4 regions of the Serratia sp. OS31 genome follow, and region 1 is predicted to be linked to each of the others. Evidence: riboswitches for the same ligand, from Rfam matches in the RefSeq annotation. Region 1 holds a riboswitch; each other region holds the start of a gene.

Region 1 (4,805 bases):
GAAACCGCCCACGCTGAAGCTGAGTAACGCGCCGAAGATGGCGCCGCGAAGTGCGTTTTGTCCTGTCATGGCCTTCTCCCTAGAAAAATCGGTTGTACCCGGCCCAAGCCGGGTCTAGAACTAGTCAGACCACAAGGGTAGCAAAAAGTTGACTCACCACCAGGCATGAAAATGATGTACCGGCCCGATGCCGTGCCCCACTTCCAGCGTATCGGCCTGCAGCAGTGCCTGTTGCAAATAGTCCTTGGCGGCAGCGACCGTCCCGGCCCAGTCGTTGTGACGCGGCCGCAGCGCCGCCAGGGCGGCAGACAGCGTACAGCCGGTGCCATGAGTATGTCGCGTTGCCACGCGCGGTGCGGTAAACCGCTGCTCCTGCTCGGCCGTAAACAACCAATCCGGACTTTCGCTTTCGCTAAGGTGGCCCCCTTTCATCAACACCGCCTGACACCCCATCGCCAAAAGCGCCCGACCCTGCTCGCGCATCTGAAGCTCATTTTCTGCCGGGGCGCATGCCAGCAGCGCCGCCGCCTCAGGCAAGTTCGGCGTGATGATCGACACCAACGGCAACAGCTCGCGACGGATCGAGTCCACCGCTTCCGGCGCCAGCAGAGGATCGCCGCTTTTCGCCAGCATTACGGTATCCAGCACCACAAACGACGGCCGGTAATGGCGCAAACGCTCCGCCACCGCTTGCACGATATCGGCATTAGCCAACATGCCAATCTTGGTGCTGTCGATGCGCAGGTCGCTGAAGACGGAATCCAGCTGAGCGGCGACAAAGGCCGGATCTATGTTGTAGACCGACTGCACGCCACGGGTGTTTTGCGCCACCAGCGCGGTAATCACCGAGGCGCCATAGGCCCCCAACGCAGAAAAAGCTTTTAGATCGGCCTGAATGCCGGCGCCGCCGCTCGGATCGGTCCCGGCAATAGTCAGTGCGTTAATCCGTTTCATTGCAGTTCCTCCGGACGCAGCTGGTAAAGGGCGTCAAGGAATGCCGGGGTGAAACTGCCCGGTCCGGCGGCACGGCGCGTGGCCCGTTCACCGCAAAGCGACATCACCCGGCAGGCGGTTGCCACGTTATCCAGCCGATCGCCCGGCAGGCTGCAGAATGCCGCCACCACCGCCGAAAGTGCGCAGCCGGTACCGACCACGCGCGTCATCAGTACATCGCCGCCTGGGACCGCCCAGTCATGCTGACCGTCGGTGATGTAATCGACAACGCCGGTTACCGCTACCACGGCCCCGCTGTTTAGCGCCAATTCACGCGCCGCCGGCAATGCCGCCAGCGAGTCGTCTGCGCTGTCGACGCCACGTCCGTTAGCCTGCAGACCGCTCAGCGCCATGATTTCAGAAGCGTTGCCGCGGATCGCCGCCGGCCTCTCGCCCAGCAGACGATGGGCAAAGGCAGTGCGATAGACCAACCCGCCGACCGCTACCGGATCCAGCGTCCAGGGAGTTTGTGCCAGGTTGGCGGCTTCCACCGCGGCCAGCATGGATTCGGCGCGTGATGCATTGAGGGTGCCGATGTTGATCAGCAACGCATCCGCCAGTCGGCTGAACTGCGCCGCTTCGGTCGGTTCCACCACCATCGCCGGCGAAGCGCCGAGCGCCAACAGGACGTTAGCCGTCAGTTCCTGCACCACTTCGTTGGTCAGGCAATGGATCAGGGGCGATTGGCGTTTAAATTGAGTCAAACAGGCCGCGGCGCGAGCACCGGGTAAAACATCAGGTCGAGCGAGCATATTCCTCCCAACCGGCGTTCAAGAAGGCGGGTACCGGTTGGGGCACCGAGACTTCCCTACGCTGGCATAATCCAGATCAGGTAATACGGGTAAAATCTCAGCCACCACGCATCGCGCAGGGCACCCCGAGTCAAGACGGCCATTATTGGGGTTGCCGCCGGTGAGGTCAATCGCGCTATAGTGTCAAAAAATAAAAAGGAGGTGCCATGCAGATAAGAAAATACCAAGAGGCCGATCGCCCCTTCCTGCGCACCCTGTATCTGGCTTCGCGTAAAGCGGCGTTTCCGTGGCGTGATACCGAAGATTACCGGCTGGAAGATTTCGATCGCTCAACGCTGGGCGAGGACATCTGGGTGGCAGTAGATCAGGGAAAACGGCTGGGGTTTGTGTCGATTTATCGGCAGGACAACTTTATTCACAACCTGTATGTTGATCCGCATCTGCCACCGCTCGGCGTTGGCAGCGCACTGCTACAAGCCGCGGAACAGACCTTCACCGCCACCGGTTCGCTGAAATGCCTGGTGAAGAATGAGAAGGCGCTGGCGTTTTACCACAAGCACGGCTGGCGAACCATCACCACCGGCAATGACGGCGGTGAAGAATATTATCTGCTGTATTCTCCGGCCAAGTAAGGGCACGGCGCTAACCGTGCCCGTCCATTAATGCCCCCGGCTCAGGCGACAGAGGCTGCCGGGGTCAGTTTTGCGCGTGCGCGGATATTTCTGACCAACAGCCCCGACACTATGATCCCGGCACAGGCAAACGCGCCCATCAGCCCGAAGACGATCTTGTAGCCGGTCAGCCCAGGGAAAGCGTCGAGAATATGGCCGTACAGGCTAAAACAGAACATCGCCGGGGCATAACCGATAAAGCTGCCCAGTGCCATAGCCGCACCGGTATGTTCTTCGTCAATGCCGGCTTCACCGATGGGGGCAAAGAACACCGCCCGTTGGGTAAAGACCACCGCACCAAATCCCAGCGTACAGGCCATGCCCAAGTAAACCGGCATTTGCTCATGCGGTAACAGGATTAATAACGCCAGCGCAATGGCGCTAATAATGAAGGTATAAAATAAATATTTGCTGGGAGACTTTAATACTTTATCGGCAATAAGACCACCGATCGGCCCCCCAACCATTTTTAGGCAGTACTGATTAATGATCCCGTAAGCGCCCACCAGTGCAATCGGCAGCGCATAGACATGGCTAAGGAAAGGAATAAAGAACGTCAATCCGCAATACACTGCGTAAACACAGAAAACGCTGAAGGCAATCAGCCATACCGTTTTGTTTTTTAATACGCTGCCCATGCCCGGTTTTTTATTGACGGGGGCTTCTTCTTTCGCGGGTAATTTTTCCTCTGGGCTTTCTTTCATCACCAACAGAATAATAATCCCTACGCTGATGGCGATGGCCGAATAAAACAATATGCCGGCCTTAAACCCCAGGTAGCCACTGCCAAAAGCGGTAAACAGCGCCAGCGCAGAAAAGGCCACCACCGTATCGACAACCCCGCGCCCGGTTTCAAAAAAGCCGAACAACCGCCCCTGCTGAGTATTATCCCCCAGCATACTCACCGACTTGAGCAGCACCGGCCAATTCAGCATGTCGCAGGTTACGCCGAACAGCGCCCAGACAAACAGTATGCCCCAGTACCCCGGCATGCTGGAAAGATAGATGCCGAGCAGGCCAGTAGCAATCAGCGAAAACGACATGGTAAAACGTCGCGGCAGGCGATCGGAAAAATAGATTGATAAGAAGAAGCCAATGGTCGTCACAATCGAGTTAACCGACATGGCATTGCCTATTTCACCGTTACTCAAGTGAAAATACTGTTGCATCGGAACATAAAAAGCATCTTTAAGAGAAGGCAATTTATAGATTGTCCCTCCACATAAAACCAACAAGCTAAATAATGCCCATCTTTTTTTAGTTAACATAGTCCCCTCACAGCCGATAATTAATAAGCGGTGTTGTTTCCCCGTTGACGAGGCGAGCGTGCATCCACATCAACGAGAATGTGTTTTTTATAGGTTTATTTTTATATTATGCCGGGGTTAACAGTTCCCGGGCTTGTTGCATTAAACTTTCGATAATGGCGCGAACGTAGTGAATTTGATTTAAAGCATCCTGGGATTCTTTCTTTAATCGCTCTTCCAATCCCTGTGCCGGTAACGCTGTTTCACTCATTTCTCGCCATGGAATGGGAGGATTATCCCCTTCGTCGCTGAAACGAAACGGCGGTGCGTAATAATCCACCTCCTCTTCCAACCCATAGGCGGTGACCTGCGGTTGCTCTTCACCCAGACAGATCAGCCCCAATAACAGTTCTCTAAATGGCAAATCTCCCTGTCCGGAAATACAGGCACGATGCCCCATGCCCTTGTTCTCTCGCACAATAATTGCGTCCTTGATGTGCACCTGAGTGATTTCCCCACTCATTGCCGCCAGTGCCGGCAGCGGCTCTTCATTGGCGTTAATCATGTTGGCGAAATCAAACAGCAGGGAAAGTTGAGGGAAATCTGCCGCCCGGACCAGGCCGACCAATTCATGGCTCTTGAGATCTTCGTGCTGTTCCAAAGTAAAGCTCAGGCCACTGTGCTGATAACGTTGCTTAATGTACTGAATATCCGCACCGATACGCGCCAGCACTTCCTGCAATGCTCCCTGATAACGCGGATAAAAACGCACCGAACTGGCCCCGCATTTCAGCGCGATATTCACCGCCTGATCGATAGTTTGCGAGTCGGAGGCGCTGGTTTCGATATGAATATCCAATCCATAGCGACGAGCCTGTTCGCCAAACCGGCGCAATCGGGCATCATCAGCATGACAAAGCGCCTGACTTTCCCCATCCAGCACATGTACCTTAACCCCTCGCAACCGCTGCTGATGGGCGATGCTCAGCAAATCCTCGGGCAGGATCTTCTCCATACGCATATTGAGGTGAAAGGCGTACGCATGCAGGTAAAGGGGCAAGCTCTGCGCCCGTAGAAGGACTTTCTCCGCCGTTAAGCGATCCATGATATTCACCTATAAGTTAATAAAGAAATCTACCGAC
Region 2 (4,805 bases), on a different contig from region 1:
GCAAGAACCTTGACCAACTTGCCGCCGATCACCAGCGTTGAAAGCCCATCGATAATCGACGAGCGCGGGTCGCCTTTATAATCGCTCGACACCAAAGGTTCATCGCTGTAGCCAAGGATCCCCTTGAGTGGCCCTGACTCCGCAGCCTGACGGAAAGCGGCGTTGATCTCTTCGCCGGTCACTTCGCGTTTCAGCGTGACCGTCAGGTCGACGATAGAGACTACCGGCACCGGTACCCGCAGCGAATAACCGGTCAGGCGGCCATCCAGGCTCGGGATCACCTTGCCGAGCGCTTTCGCCGCGCCGCTGGAGTAAGGCACAATCGACTCCGCAGCGGCACGGGCACCCCGTAAATCTTTTTCCGGCTGATCGTGCAGGGCCTGGCTGTTGGTGTAAGCATGGGTGGTGTTCATCAGGCCGTACTCAATGCCAAAGGCTTGATGCAGCACCTGCGCGGCGGGTGCCAAACCGTTGGTGGTACAACTGCCGTTGCTGACCACGCGATGCTTGGCCGGATCGTACTGATCCTGGTTAACGCCCATCACTATCGTAATGTCGTCGTCTTTAGCCGGCGCAGAGATGATTACTCGTTTGGCGCCGCCCCGGGTGATATGGACTTCTGCCTTGGCTTTATCGGCAAAAAAACCGGTCGCTTCGATCACCACGTCAACGCCCACGCTTTTCCATGGAATGGCGCCCGGATCTCTTTCAGAGAAGACATGAATTGGCCTGCCGTCCAGCAGCAGCTGGTTTTCACCGGCTTCGACGCTGGCCGCCAGCCGGCCCGAGAGCGAATCGTATTTCAGCAGATGCGCCAGGGTTTTACTGTCGGTCAAATCATTGATCGCCACAACTTCAAAGTCGCTGCGACCTAACGCAGCACGCAAAACATTCCTGCCGATTCTGCCGAATCCATTAATGCCTACTTTGACCATGATCTACTCCTTCGTTATTGGCTCTGGTGTAAATTTAAGCCGCGGGGAGCATGTCGTAAATGACGTTTGTAGATCAATTTACGCCAAAGTGCGTGAATGAAAGCGATCGCGGTATTCGGTTGGGGTCAGTTGCAGATGCCGTTCGAAAACGCGGCGCAGATTGAGCGCATTGCCGAAACCGCTGCTGGTGGCGATTTGTTCAATGCCTTGTGAACTCTGTTCCAGGCGCTGGCGGGCGATGTACAAGCGCCCTTCTTCGACAAATTTGGCGGGTGAAATGCCGGTTTCGCGCGTGAACACACGCGTAAAGTTGCGCGGACTCATGGCAACCCGCTCGGCCAGTTTCTCAACGGAAAGATCCTCGGCCAGATTCTCCAGGATCCAGCTCTGCAGATCGCGGATAGGCCCCGGTGTTTTGGCCTGATTCAGTGGATAACGGCTGAACTGCGCCTGCCCGCCAGGCCGGCGCAAAAACATCACCAGATCCTGCGCCACTTCGCGGGCCTGCACGAAACCGTAATCGTCCTCCACCAGCGCCAGAGTGAGATCAAACCCGGAGCTGACGCCGCCAGAGGTCCAAACGGCACCATCCTGCACATAGATCGGCCCATTTTCGACCTTCACTTTGGGGAAGCGGGCCTGCAAGGTTTCCAGCAGCCGCCAATGGGTGGTCGCCCGGCGGCCGTCCAGCAAACCGGCCTCGGCCAACAGCATCGCGCCACCGCAAACGGACGCCACGCGCCGCGCCTTGGGGGCCGCACGGCGGAGCCAATCCACCACAAAGGCGCTCTCATCCTCGGTCGCACCTTTGCCGGTAACGATGATGGTATCGCGTTCCACCTCAGGGTCGAGATCCGCCAGGCGATGATCGGCCAATAAATTCAAGCCGGATGAGCCATGCACCACCCGGTGGGCTTGCGTGGTCACTATCGCCATCTGGTAGAGCGGCGCGTCATCGGGCCGCAAGCGGTTGGCCTGCATCAGGATGTCGGCGATCCCCGCCGATTCGAACAGCATGCCCCCTTCGGGGACGATAATCAGAAATGTATGCATGTCCTTAAAATACAAAACCGACAAGATAAGTCAATAACGCTTCCCGGTTTGAGAAGCGTTTCCCTCATCAGCGCCAGCCCAGCGCCGGCGCGACATGAGTCAGGATCGACTCAATCACGTGGGCGTTGTAGTCGACGCCCAGCTGGTTGGGCACGGTCAGCAGCAAGGTATCGGCTTCGGCGATCGCTTCGTCCTGCGCCAGCTGCTTGATCAACAACTCCGGCTCGGCAGCATAGCTACGGCCGAATACCGCACGAGTCTGCTGATCGATATACCCCACCTGATCGCTGTCCTGACCGCTGTTGCCGAAATAGCTGCGATCCTGCTGGTTCATCAGCGCAAAGATGCTGCGGCTGACCGACACCCGTGGTTCACGCACATGGCCCGCGTCCTTCCAGGCGGCGCGATAGGCGCGGATCTGCTTGGCCTGCTGCACGTGGAAAGGTTCGCCGGTTTCATCGTTTTTCAGCGTCGAACTTTGCAGATTCATGCCCAGCTTCGCCGCCCAAACCGCCGTGGCGTCCGAGCTGGCGCCCCACCAGATGCGATCGCGCAGCCCGGCGGAGAAAGGCTCGACCCGCAGCAGGCCCGGTGGATTCGGGAACATCGGTTGCGGGTTAGGTTCGGCGAAGCCTTCACCACGCAGCGCTTCCAACAAAACGTCGGTATGACGGCGCGCCATATCGGCTTCGGTCTCGCCTTCGGCAGGCGTATAGCCAAAATAACGCCAGCCATCAATCACCTGTTCGGGAGAACCGCGACTGATGCCCAGTTGCAAGCGCCCGCCGGAAATCAGGTCGGCGGCGCAGGCATCTTCGACCATATAAAGCGGATTTTCATAACGCATGTCGATCACGCCGGTGCCGATCTCGATACGTCGGGTTTTGGCGCCGATGGCCGCCAACAGCGGGAATGGCGAGGCAAGCTGGCGGGCAAAGTGGTGCACGCGAAAATAAGCCCCATCCGCCCCCAGTTCTTCTGCCGCCACGGCAAGATCAATGGATTGCAGCAGCGCATCGGCCGCCGAACGGGTGCCCGACTGCGACGAAGGCGTCCAGTGGCCGAAAGAAAGGAATCCGATTTTCTTCATGGGGGTGATCCTTAGATTCATTAATGACCGGATTACAGTGACAAAAATGCCCCCCTCCAGGCCAGAAATATCGTGGCCGATCGCACTAAACGGATCCTTTTTCCCTGCGGCCAAGCATCGCCTGAGCATTGTAATCAAAAAGTAAATATCGTATAACAGGCTCCTCCGAGGGGTGTCCTGTTACGGGCTGAGATGGCGCAAGCCGAACCCTTTGAACCTGATCTGGGTCATGCCAGCGAAGGGACGGTCGGCAATCCCCTCACGGCGGTTGCCTGTTCATACCTCACCTCAGCACGCCCGGATCTCCACTCACTTTTGGAGGTCCCATGTTTACTCCCTTATTCGAAAACGGTCTTTACGGAAAGCTGCGCCAACAGGCCGGCGGCCACTGGCAGGACTATGTGGCACATCCCTTTATCCAGCAACTGGCCGCCGGTACGCTGCCGGAACCCGCGTTTCGCCGCTACCTGACGCAGGATTATCTGTTCCTGATCCACTTTGCCCGAGCCTATGCCCTGCTGGTCAGCAAACTGCGCACCCTGCCGGAAATGCGCGCTGCCACCGCTTCGCTCAATGCCATTGTCGCCGAACTGCCCCTGCACCTGGCCTATTGCGCCGACTGGGGGCTGAGCGAACCGCAGATAGCCGCCGAACCCGAAGCGCCGGAAACCCTGAACTACACCCGCTACGTACTCGATATCGGCCACGCCGGGGACGCTCTGGATCTGCTGGTAGCCTTAATGCCCTGCGTCGCTGGCTATGCCGAAATCGGCCTGCGTCTGCTCAACGATCCCAACACGGTGATGGAAGGCAATCCCTATTCCTCGTGGATCCGCAACTATGGTGATCCCGCGTATCTGAGCGGCGTACAAGCCTCCCTCGACCTGCTGGAAAACGTTGGCCTCCAGCGGGGTGCCCCAAGCCGTCTGAACGAACTGTCGGCGATTTTCACCACCGCCACCCGCCTGGAATCCGCCTTCTGGCAGATGGGGTTGAATGCCCAATGAGCCTCGGCGACACGCAGCACGGCAACGCCCGGCCCGGTATTCAGGTACGGGATCTGACCCTGCGCTTTGGTCAGCAGGTGATTTTCGATGGTCTGAAGTTCGATATCGCCGGCGGCAGCTTCGTTGCCCTGCTCGGCGCCAGCGGCGCGGGGAAAACCAGCCTGCTGAAGATCATCGCCGGACTGGCGAAACCCACTTCCGGTACGGTTATCGGCAGCGATGGCCTGCCGATCGCCGGGCGTATCGCCTATATGGGGCAAAAGGATCTGCTCTATCCCTGGCTGACAATTGACGAGAATATTAGCCTCGGCGCGCGGCTGCGCGGCGAAAAGGTCGACCGCGCCTGGGCGGAGCATTTGCTGGAACGCGTGGGGCTGAGCGGCTATGGCCGCAGCTTGCCCGCCGCGCTGTCCGGCGGCATGCGTCAACGTGCCGCTATTGCCCGCACCCTGTATGAACGTCAGCCGATTGTGTTGATGGACGAACCCTTCTCGGCGCTGGATACCATTACCCGCGCCATGATCCAGCAGTTGGCCGCCGAACTGCTGGCGCAGCATACCGTGCTGCTGATCACTCACGACCCCATGGAGGCCTGCCGCCTCAGCCACCGCCTGCTGGTGCTGTCCCGTTATCCGGCGGGGCTGGACGACAGCCATGTTATCGAGGGCTTACCGCCACGAGCGCCGGACAATCCTCAGTTGTTGAAAAGCCAGAGCGAGT
Region 3 (4,805 bases), on a different contig from region 1:
GGTCCATGGGCTGCCGGAGAAACCGATCAGCGGCACTTCGCCTTTAAGCTCGCGGCGGATAGTACGCACCGCGTTCATCACATAGCCCAGTTCAACTTCCGGATCGAAGACTGGCAACTTGTCCACGTCGGCACGACAGGTAATAGGCGAGGAGAAACGCGGGCCTTCGCCGGTTTCGAAATACAGCCCCAGCCCCATAGCATCGGGAATGGTGAGGATGTCGGAGAACAGAATGGCCGCATCCAGCGGGAAGCGGCGCAACGGCTGCAGCGTAACCTCGCAAGCCAGTTCCGCGTTCTTGCACAGCGACATAAAATCACCGGCCTGGGCACGGGTGGCTTTGTACTCCGGCAAATAACGACCTGCCTGACGCATCATCCATACGGGGGTCACATCCACCGGCTGACGCAGCAGCGCGCGCAGGTAACGATCGTTCTTCAACTCATTCATTTATGGGGCTCCCTTATTCATCTGCCGCTATTGTAGCGAGTTATTGCTCGCGGCATAAGGCTACGGTGTCCTCTATCAGGCGGCGCGCCACGGTGCCGGGCGGCGGCAACAGCGGCAACCGATCGTAGCGGTACCAGCCGGCGTTAAGCAGTTCTTTCGGATCGTGGCGGATCTCACCCCGGTGATAATCGGCCATAAAGGCCATCATCAGCGAATGCGGGAACGGCCAGGGCTGCGAAGTGACGTAACGCAGATTTTTGATTTCAATGTTACTTTCCTCCATCACCTCGCGTGCTGCCGCCTGCTCCAGCGTTTCACCGACCTCGACAAAACCGGCCAAGACGGTATGAATGCCGCCACGATGACGTACGTGCTGCGCCAGCAGGATCTCATCGTCACGCCGGATGGCAACGATCACGCAGGGCGCGATCTGCGGGTAGTAACGCTCCCGGCAATTGCCGCACAGGCAGGCGCTCTCGGTACGACTGAGGTGCATCTCGTGGCCACAGTAACCGCAGTAGCGATGGGAACGGTAGAAGTCGGCCAGCTGCACTCCCCGACCAGCCAGTTGGAACAGTCCGCGATCGAGCTCAAGCAGTTGACGCACCGAGCCCATTTCCTGCGGCATCGCCTGACGCACCAGCCAGACCGGCAACCCCTCCCATTCACCAATAGCCCGGGCCATCCGCCCCTGCAGGGAAAATGACGCCGCCAAACCGCACGGCAATTCACCGTTTGGTAACCAAAGTTTGCTTTCATGGCTGACGATCCACCAGCCATTTTCATTACCCGTTAATGCAAGTTCCATATCGTTGTTGCACAACCTCAGCTTCACTGGCACTCTACGAATCGGCCTTGTAACATTTTAATAACTTACTGTTACGTTTTATTACTTACGGAGTCAAACATGCTCAACCGTTTGGAAAGCCTGACTCAGCGCGTTGGTGGTAGTAATGAATTAGTTGATCAATGGCTTCAGGCTCGCAAGCAACTGCTGGTCGCCTATTGCACCCTCGTGGGCATTAAACCGAATAAAGAAAAGCATACGCCGCTGAATGAAAAAGCGCTGGAGAACTTTTGCCATAATCTGGTGGATTACCTCTCCGCCGGTCATTTTCATATCTATGACAGAATTATCAAGCAAGTGGAAGGCGCATCCAGTCCGAAAATGAGTCTGGCCGTCAACATCTATCCCAAGCTCTGGGCCAATACCGAGCAGATTATGGCTTTCCACGATCGCTATACCGAAGTGGATATCGATCAGGACGTATGCCTGGAATTCCATCAGGCATTGTCGGATATCGGTGAAACCCTGGCGGCGCGTTTTACCCTGGAAGATAAGCTGATCCTGCTGGCGGCTGATGCCTGGCAACAAGCGGTACCGGACCAGGCGCTGGATCAGGTTCGTTAGAATTTTGTAGTTTTTTTTATTATCCCTCCTATACTGGGGGGCATCTTGTCGGAGTGCCTAGCGCCTGATTTGTTCATCAAATTGGCCAGGCTGAGACCGTTAATTCGGGATCCGCGGAACCTGATCGGGTTAATACCCGCGAAGGGAACAAGAGTAATCTATCGGTACAGGCAGGTGATCCCAACAGGGATAATCCCGCCCTGTCGGCCAGCATCATTACTCCCTCCGAGCTCCAGACAAGCAACTTTCCCAACCCAACACACTGGTAGGAACTTGCTATGTCTAACGTTAAAAAACCCCGTGCCCGTAAAGAGCAACGCGAAGAAGCCCAGCAGTTTATCGATACCCTTCAAGGCGTTTCCTTTCCCAACTCACGCCGGATTTATCTGCAGGGCTCACGCAACGATCTGCAGGTGCCGATGCGTGAAATCCAGCTTAGCCCGACGCTGCTTGGCGGCGACAAAGACAACCCACGGTACGAGCCCAACGAAGCCATTCCGGTATACGATACCGCGGGTCCTTACGGCGATCCGCAATCTGAACTTAATGTGCATACCGGCCTGGTTAAACTGCGTGCAGGCTGGATAGCTGAACGCGGTGATACCGAAGAGCTCAATGGCGTCAGTTCCGGTTTCACCCAGCAGCGCCTGGCGGATGAAGGCCTGGATCACCTGCGTTTTGAACATCTGCCGCGGCCGCGCAAGGCGCAATCTGGCAAATGCGTCACCCAGTTGCACTACGCCCGCGCCGGCGTAATCACCCCGGAGATGGAGTTTATCGCCATCCGCGAAAACATGGGCCGCGAGCGTATCCGCGGCGATGTCCTGCGCCAGCAGCATCCGGGCCAAGGCTGGGGAGCCAACCTGCCGGAGAACATCACGCCGGAATTCGTTCGACAGGAAGTCGCCGCCGGGCGCGCCATCATTCCCGCCAATATTAACCATCCCGAATCCGAGCCGATGATCATCGGTCGCAACTTTCTGGTGAAAGTTAACGCCAACATCGGCAACTCGGCGGTGACCTCATCCATCGAAGAGGAGGTCGAGAAACTGGTCTGGTCCACCCGCTGGGGTGCGGATACGGTGATGGACCTGTCCACCGGCCGCTATATCCACGAAACCCGCGAATGGATCCTGCGTAACAGTCCGGTACCGATCGGCACGGTGCCTATCTATCAGGCACTGGAAAAAGTGAACGGCGTGGCGGAAAACCTGACCTGGGAAATGTTCCGCGATACGTTACTGGAGCAGGCAGAACAAGGCGTTGACTACTTCACCATCCACGCTGGCGTGCTGTTGCGCTATGTACCGATGACCGCCAAGCGCCTGACCGGCATCGTCTCACGCGGCGGTTCGATCATGGCTAAATGGTGTCTGTCACACCATCAGGAAAACTTCCTGTACCAGCACTTCCGTGAAATCTGCGAGATCTGCGCCGCCTATGACGTCTCACTGTCCCTTGGCGACGGCCTGCGCCCAGGCTCGATTCAGGACGCCAATGACGAAGCGCAGTTCGCAGAACTGCACACGCTGGGCGAGTTGACCAAAATTGCCTGGGAATACGACGTGCAGGTGATGATCGAAGGTCCTGGTCACGTACCGATGCAAATGATCCGTCGCAACATGACCGAAGAGTTGGAGCATTGCCACGAAGCGCCGTTCTACACCCTTGGCCCGCTAACCACCGATATCGCTCCGGGCTATGACCACTTCACCTCCGGTATCGGCGCCGCGATGATCGGTTGGTTCGGCTGCGCCATGCTGTGTTACGTCACGCCGAAGGAGCACCTCGGGCTGCCGAACAAAGAAGACGTCAAACAGGGGCTGATCACCTACAAAATTGCCGCCCACGCCGCCGATTTGGCCAAAGGCCACCCTGGCGCTCAGATCCGCGATAACGCCATGTCCAAGGCGCGTTTCGAATTCCGCTGGGAAGATCAGTTCAACCTGGCGCTCGATCCGGCTACCGCACGGGCTTATCACGACGAAACCCTGCCGCAAGAGTCCGGCAAAATCGCCCACTTCTGTTCCATGTGCGGCCCCAAATTCTGCTCGATGAAAATTTCGCAGGAAGTTCGCGATTATGCCGCCGCGCAGGAAGCCGCCAAACCGATAGAAGTACAACTCACCGGCATGGAAAAAATGTCGGCCGAGTTCCGTTCGCGCGGCAGCGAGCTCTACCACAGCGCCGGCAACCTGCAAGAGGAACTGAGCAATGACTGATATCACCACACCTTTCCCCGCCACCCCGCACAAGCTGGGGTTATACCCGGTAGTCGACAGTGTCGAATGGATTGCTCGCCTGCTGGATGCGGGTGTTACCACGATCCAACTGCGCATCAAGGATCTGCCGGATGAGCAGGTCGAAGAGGATATTGCCGCCGCCATTGCGCTCGGTAAAAGGTACAACGCCCGCCTGTTTATCAACGACTATTGGCAATTGGCGATTAAACACGATGCCTATGGCGTACACCTGGGTCAGGAAGATCTGGAGACCACCGATTTGGCGGCCATTCACCGCGCCGGATTACGTTTAGGGGTTTCTACCCATGACGATACCGAACTGGCACGGGCCATTGCAGTGAAGCCTTCTTATATTGCGCTGGGGCATATCTTCCCGACGCAAACCAAAGACATGCCTTCCGCTCCCCAGGGTTTGGCAGAGCTGAAACGCCATATCCTCGGGCTGAGCAACTATCCGACGGTGGCGATCGGCGGGATCAGTATCGATCGCGTGGCGGACGTGTTGGCCTGCGGCGTCGGTAGCGTGGCGGTAGTCAGCGCCATTACTCAGGCGCCGGACTGGCGCGTCGCCACCGCTCAACTGCTGCAGCTGATCGAAGGCAAGGAGTAACCTCATGTTGAACGATCAAGAGTTTCTGCGTTACAGCCGCCAGTTACTGCTGGAAGACATTGGCCCGGAAGGCCAGGAGAAACTAAAAGGT
Region 4 (4,805 bases), on a different contig from region 1:
CCGATCTGCTGGTACAGGTAAAAAGGCAGGGTGCGGAAATGTTCGTTGCCAAACAGCGCCACCACGCCGAAATCGCCGATCGACAGCACGCAGGCGAAGGCCAGCGCCTGGGCCAACGGGCGGCGCAGCGCTTTCAGCTCAATCCAGCGTAGCCGCTGCCAGCCCTGAATATCCAGCGACAGGCACAGCGGATTATAGCGTTCGGCCAGGTCGCGCATGGGGTTTTCCAACACTTTTAGCGCATAGGGCACGGCCATCAACGCATTGGTGAGGATCACCAGCGCATACGGCGACTGCGGCAGCCCGACGGTGTCGCTTAACAGCAGGAAGAAACCGGTGGCCAGCACGATGCCCGGCATCGCCAGGATCACCATGCCGCTCAGCTCCAGCGCGTGGCCCCAACGGAGCCTCTGTTGCAGCTTCAGCTCACGGCTGCTCCATAGCAGCATCATGGCCAGCACGACACAAAGTACGCCCGCCCCCAGAGCAATGCGCAACGAAGTGAACAACGCCTGCCACAACACCTGTTGCTGCAGGACGCTGACCAGCGTTTGATTGGCGCCGTCGGCGATCACCGCCAGCAGTGGGGGCAACAGCAGCAGCAACGCGGCGGCAATCAGCAAAAAGTCACTGATGCGTCGCCACAGGCTGTCTTCCGGATTACGCCAGATATGGGCATGGGTATTGCCGACCGGCAGCGCCTGGCTCAGCCGCTGGCTGAATATCACCAGTCCCAGGCAGCATGTCAGTTGGATCAGCGCCAGCAGGGCGGCGCGGCTGAGATCGTAGTCGTAACTGAGCGCCTGATAGATGGCCAGTTCGATGGTGGTCGCCTGCGGGCCGCCTCCCAGCGACAGTACGGTGGCGAAGCTGGCGAAGCACAGCATAAAGATCAGCGCGCCGCTCGGCAGGATTTGACGGCGCAGCGCCGGCCATTCGACAAAGCGAAACTGCTGCCAACCGCTCATGCCGAGCTGGGCTGACAATTGGCGCTGTTCAACCGGAATGTTTTCCAGCGCCTGCAGCAACAGACGTGTCGCCAACGGCAGGTTGAAAAACATGTGCGCCAGCAGGATGCCCTGCAGACCATAAGGCGTGAAACTGTAGTTAATGCCCAGCCAGCCACACAGCATTGCCAACCAGCCCTGGCGGCCATAGACGCTGAGCAGGCCGAACACCGCCACCAGTACCGGCAGCACCAGCGTCATGGCGCAGAGCCGCAGCAGTAACTGACGGCCGGGGAAACGGCGGCGATAGAGCGCCCGAGCCAACAGAATCGCGGGCAGCACCGAGATCAGCGCGGACAGCAGGGCTTGCCAAAACGTAAAGCGCACCACGTGCCACAGGTAGCTGTCTTGCCATAAACCACGCCAGTCGCTGTCCGGGGCGTGCCGCCACAGCGACCCCATCGCCAGCACGGCGATGGTCAGGATCAGGCCGGCGGCCAGCAGCCCCGGCCAGAGCCACTGCGGGATCAGTGGCTGACGGCGGTTTGCCATGCCCGGATCCAGTTGCTGCGTTGTTTGGCCACTTCTTCTGCGCTGTATTGCAAGGCGGTCTGCGGCACGGTCATTTGGTCAAATCCGGCCGGCAGTGAGGTCTTGATCACCGGGTACATCCAGTTGCCGGTAGGAATGGCATTTTGGAACGCCGGGGATACCATAAATTGCATAAAGCGTTCCGCCAACTCAGGCTGCTTGCCGGCCTTGAGTTTGCCCGCCACTTCCACCTGCAGATAATGGCCTTCACTGAAGTTGGCCGCGGCGTAACCGTCTTTTTTTTCTTCAATCAGATGGTAAGCCGGGGAGGTGGTGTAGCTGAGCACCAAATCGCCTTCGCCTTTCAGGAACAGGCCATAGGCTTCGCTCCAGCCCTTGGTCACGGTGACGGTCTTCTTCGCCAGCTTCTGCCAGGCCGCCGGTGCCTGATCGCCATACACTTTCTGCATCCACAGCAGCAGACCCAAACCTGGGGTACTGGTACGCGGATCCTCGTAGATCACTTTCCAGTTCTGGCTGCTGTCGACCAGCTCATGCAGGCTTTTGGGCGGGTTCTTCAGCTTTTCTTTGTTATAAACGAAGGCAAAGTAGCCGTAGTCATAAGGCACGAAGGTTTGGTCTTGCCAGCCGCCCGGGACGCTCAATTTGCTGCTGTCGACGTCGCTTGGCGCGAATAACCCGGTTTGTTGCGCAGCCTGCAGCAGGTTGTTGTCCAGCCCCAGCACCACGTCGGCGGCGCTGTTTTTGCCCTCCATGCGCAGGCGGTTAAGCAGTGAGACACCGTCTTCCAACGCGACAAATTTCAGCTCGCAATCGCACTGGGCCTCAAAGGCCTTTTTAACCGCCGGGCCAGGGCCCCAGTCAGCGGCGAAGGAATCGTAGGTGTAGACCGTCAGCGTGGGCTTGGCGAACACCGATGCGGCGCACAGCAACAGTAACAAGGGCAGGCTTTTTTTGACCACTTTGCACTCCTGAAAATTTAGGGGGGCAAGGGTATCTGAGGGGGCAAGCGGCTGATGCCGGATCGCTGGGCTCAAATCCCTCCGCCGGTATTGACCGGATCAGGTTCGACGGGTTTGTTCTCAGCAAAACCGGCCGCTGGCGTTTTGCACCCCGTTGAGACGGCGCCATTGTAAAGACTAACGGGCGCCGGTGAAAGGTGCTTATGCTTCCGGGGGGGCAAACCAGGCAGATTTGAAATCAAACCAACCCAGAGTGTTCATTCGTACGCCGCGCATGCTGCGCTGGCCATGCAGTTGCAGCCAGTGGTGGAACAGGGGATGCAATTGATGGCCGCTGACCAGACGTTGGCAAAAATCCGCCAGCGGCAGCGCATTGGCGCGCCACAGCGCCGCATCTTCGGACAAGTCCTCACTCATGCAGTGCTGCATCAGCGGCAGTTCATACAGGGTGGCGAACAGTGAAAACTCCAGTGGCAGGTAAAAGTTGGCGCTGCCGAGCCACAGGTCGGTGCTCGCGTCGCCTTTATGCCAGGTAGCGTAATCGACAATCTGAATATTCAGCTTGATGCCGTGCTGCGCGAGCAAGGGTTCGATGGCCTGCTGAATGGCGTGAAACTCTGAGTGTTCGCTGTAGTAGGTCAGGGTCAGCTCGGTCAAACCGGCCGGTTTGGGCTGCAAAGCCAGCGCGCGATTGTGGTGCCAGCGCGGCAGAATGCCGTAGGCCGGTGACCAATAGCGTTGATAAACAGGGCCGGCATTGCTCAGGAGCGAAATGGGATTGATCAGTTCACACAACCAGCTGCGCATGATCGGATCGGCGGCCAGCGGTGAGCGCTGATCGAACAGCAGAAAATAGCAGCCTTCTTCCAGCCGGCTTTCCAGCTCGTTTTTCCCGGTATCGTCCGCCTGTAGCTGTACGCCGGAGTGCACCAGTTCTTCGGTCACCTCTGGCAGCACCCAGATATTGACCTCGTCGATCAGCGCGCGATAGCCAAAGTAATCGTCAAAGGCGTGAATTTTCATCTGGCTGCGGTGATTGCGCACCACGCTGTAGGGGCCGGTCCCTACCGGATGGCGCGAGAATTCCGGCAGGCTCTGCCACTCGCGCGGCAATATCATGGCGTGAACGCTGCCCAGCAGCCACGGCAGCCAGTAATCGGGCGCGTGCAAATGCACGTCAATCACGTAAGGCGTCGGCGAAGTCACGCGTTCGATATGGGAGAACAGCGGTTGTGGCATCAACCGGCTGAGCGAACGGATGACATCCTCCATTTCCAGCTCGCGCCCATGGTGAAAATGAATGGCCGGGCGTAGATAAAATCGCCAATGCAACGGCGTTAAAGCTTGCCAATGATGAGAAAGGTCGGATTCAAGTTCCCCGTTTTCCTCGTTTATCCGCGTCAGGCCGCTGAAAATCTGTCGGGCCAAATGGGTTTCCGAGCGCCGCAACGCCGAACCCGGCAACAGATTGTACAGTTGGCGGTAATAGAGCACGCGCAGAATGTGTTTACCCTGACGAAAGCTGCGGCCCAGCTGGGATAGCAGCATCTGTCGCACTACGTTTTTATCGCCGACCAGTTGCACCAGCTGATCGATACGATCCTGCTCCAGCAACTCCTCGGCACGCTGCTGCTGCAGCGCCAGACCGGTATAGTGAAAGGTCAGTTGCGAACGCTTGCCGCGCCCCGACTCTGCCTGCCAGGTCAGCCAGCCCTGCTGTTGCATGGCACCCAGTAACGAACGCACGTGGCGGCGGGAACAGCTGAGCACTTCGGCCAGCTCCTGTAGCGTGGTTTCGGTCGCTTCACCGTGGCAGCGCTGCCACAGGCGAATGAACTGTTGTTGCAATCGGGATGTGGACATAAAAGAGGAAGGTTCCGGCGGTAACCCATCAATTTATCTTTCCCTATATTACGCCGATAATTTTCCTCAATGAAAGGGGGAGGGCGACGGATGAAAGTTTTCTTGTCAAAACAGTTCTATCAGCGCTACTTCAGTGCGATACGTCGGCAGCACGCCGACTGGTTGGGGCTGGTGCCTGAACAGGCGCGGCTGGAGATGTTGGCCCACCTGACCCAATGGGATATCGCGTCAATGACGGACAAGCAATACCGCGAGCACCTCTGAGGCTTCGGTAGCGAAAGTGTTTCTGAGTAATGGTGTTGTTCACCAGCCAGTGGGGTCATACCCACTGGTTTTTTTATTGTGGGCTGTGGGGATATTCTTGCAATTTTTTCCCCTTGGCCTAAGGTTCTGTCTTCCGCATTAAAGCCCAGAGACGACGATATGAAACGACTGCATTGGCTGCCACGCCGCTTTAATCCCGTCTTTGCCGCTTTCCTGC

Evidence for each region. Region 1 has a riboswitch for thiamine pyrophosphate ahead of thiM (hydroxyethylthiazole kinase). Riboswitches for the same ligand answer to the same signal wherever they lie in the genome.
Region 2: linked by a shared signal. The riboswitch ahead of H5P17_RS10915 (TenA family protein) and the one ahead of thiM (hydroxyethylthiazole kinase) in region 1 are both predicted to bind thiamine pyrophosphate.
Region 3: linked by a shared signal. The riboswitch ahead of thiC (phosphomethylpyrimidine synthase ThiC) and the one ahead of thiM (hydroxyethylthiazole kinase) in region 1 are both predicted to bind thiamine pyrophosphate.
Region 4: linked by a shared signal. The riboswitch ahead of thiB (thiamine ABC transporter substrate binding subunit) and the one ahead of thiM (hydroxyethylthiazole kinase) in region 1 are both predicted to bind thiamine pyrophosphate.

What each region holds. Positions count from the first base shown of each region.
Region 1 is NZ_JACJFQ010000019.1:106,893-111,697, reverse strand. It holds gene H5P17_RS16610 (inhibitor of vertebrate lysozyme family protein) at 1-69, opposite strand, end outside; gene thiD (bifunctional hydroxymethylpyrimidine kinase/phosphomethylpyrimidine kinase) at 154-954, opposite strand; gene thiM (hydroxyethylthiazole kinase) at 951-1,745, opposite strand; TPP riboswitch at 1,782-1,883, opposite strand; gene H5P17_RS16595 (GNAT family N-acetyltransferase) at 1,952-2,377, shown strand; gene H5P17_RS16590 (MFS transporter) at 2,419-3,684, opposite strand; gene H5P17_RS16585 (sugar phosphate isomerase/epimerase) at 3,791-4,768, opposite strand; gene H5P17_RS16580 (GntR family transcriptional regulator) at 4,778-4,805, opposite strand, start outside.
Region 2 is NZ_JACJFQ010000010.1:56,388-61,192, reverse strand. It holds gene gap (type I glyceraldehyde-3-phosphate dehydrogenase) at 1-935, opposite strand, end outside; gene H5P17_RS10925 (GlxA family transcriptional regulator) at 1,014-1,988, opposite strand; gene H5P17_RS10920 (LLM class flavin-dependent oxidoreductase) at 2,056-3,078, opposite strand; TPP riboswitch at 3,237-3,339, shown strand; gene H5P17_RS10915 (TenA family protein) at 3,405-4,085, shown strand; gene H5P17_RS10910 (ABC transporter ATP-binding protein) at 4,082-4,805, shown strand, end outside.
Region 3 is NZ_JACJFQ010000041.1:19,617-24,421, reverse strand. It holds gene hemE (uroporphyrinogen decarboxylase) at 1-450, opposite strand, end outside; gene nudC (NAD(+) diphosphatase) at 491-1,258, opposite strand; gene H5P17_RS23595 (Rsd/AlgQ family anti-sigma factor) at 1,358-1,861, shown strand; TPP riboswitch at 1,901-2,025, shown strand; gene thiC (phosphomethylpyrimidine synthase ThiC) at 2,140-4,083, shown strand; gene thiE (thiamine phosphate synthase) at 4,076-4,714, shown strand; gene H5P17_RS23580 (HesA/MoeB/ThiF family protein) at 4,719-4,805, shown strand, end outside.
Region 4 is NZ_JACJFQ010000001.1:8,731-13,535, reverse strand. It holds gene thiP (thiamine/thiamine pyrophosphate ABC transporter permease ThiP) at 1-1,499, opposite strand, end outside; gene thiB (thiamine ABC transporter substrate binding subunit) at 1,475-2,461, opposite strand; TPP riboswitch at 2,520-2,625, opposite strand; gene sgrR (HTH-type transcriptional regulator SgrR) at 2,663-4,324, opposite strand; gene sgrT (glucose uptake inhibitor SgrT) at 4,415-4,588, shown strand; gene H5P17_RS00040 (sugar efflux transporter) at 4,748-4,805, shown strand, end outside.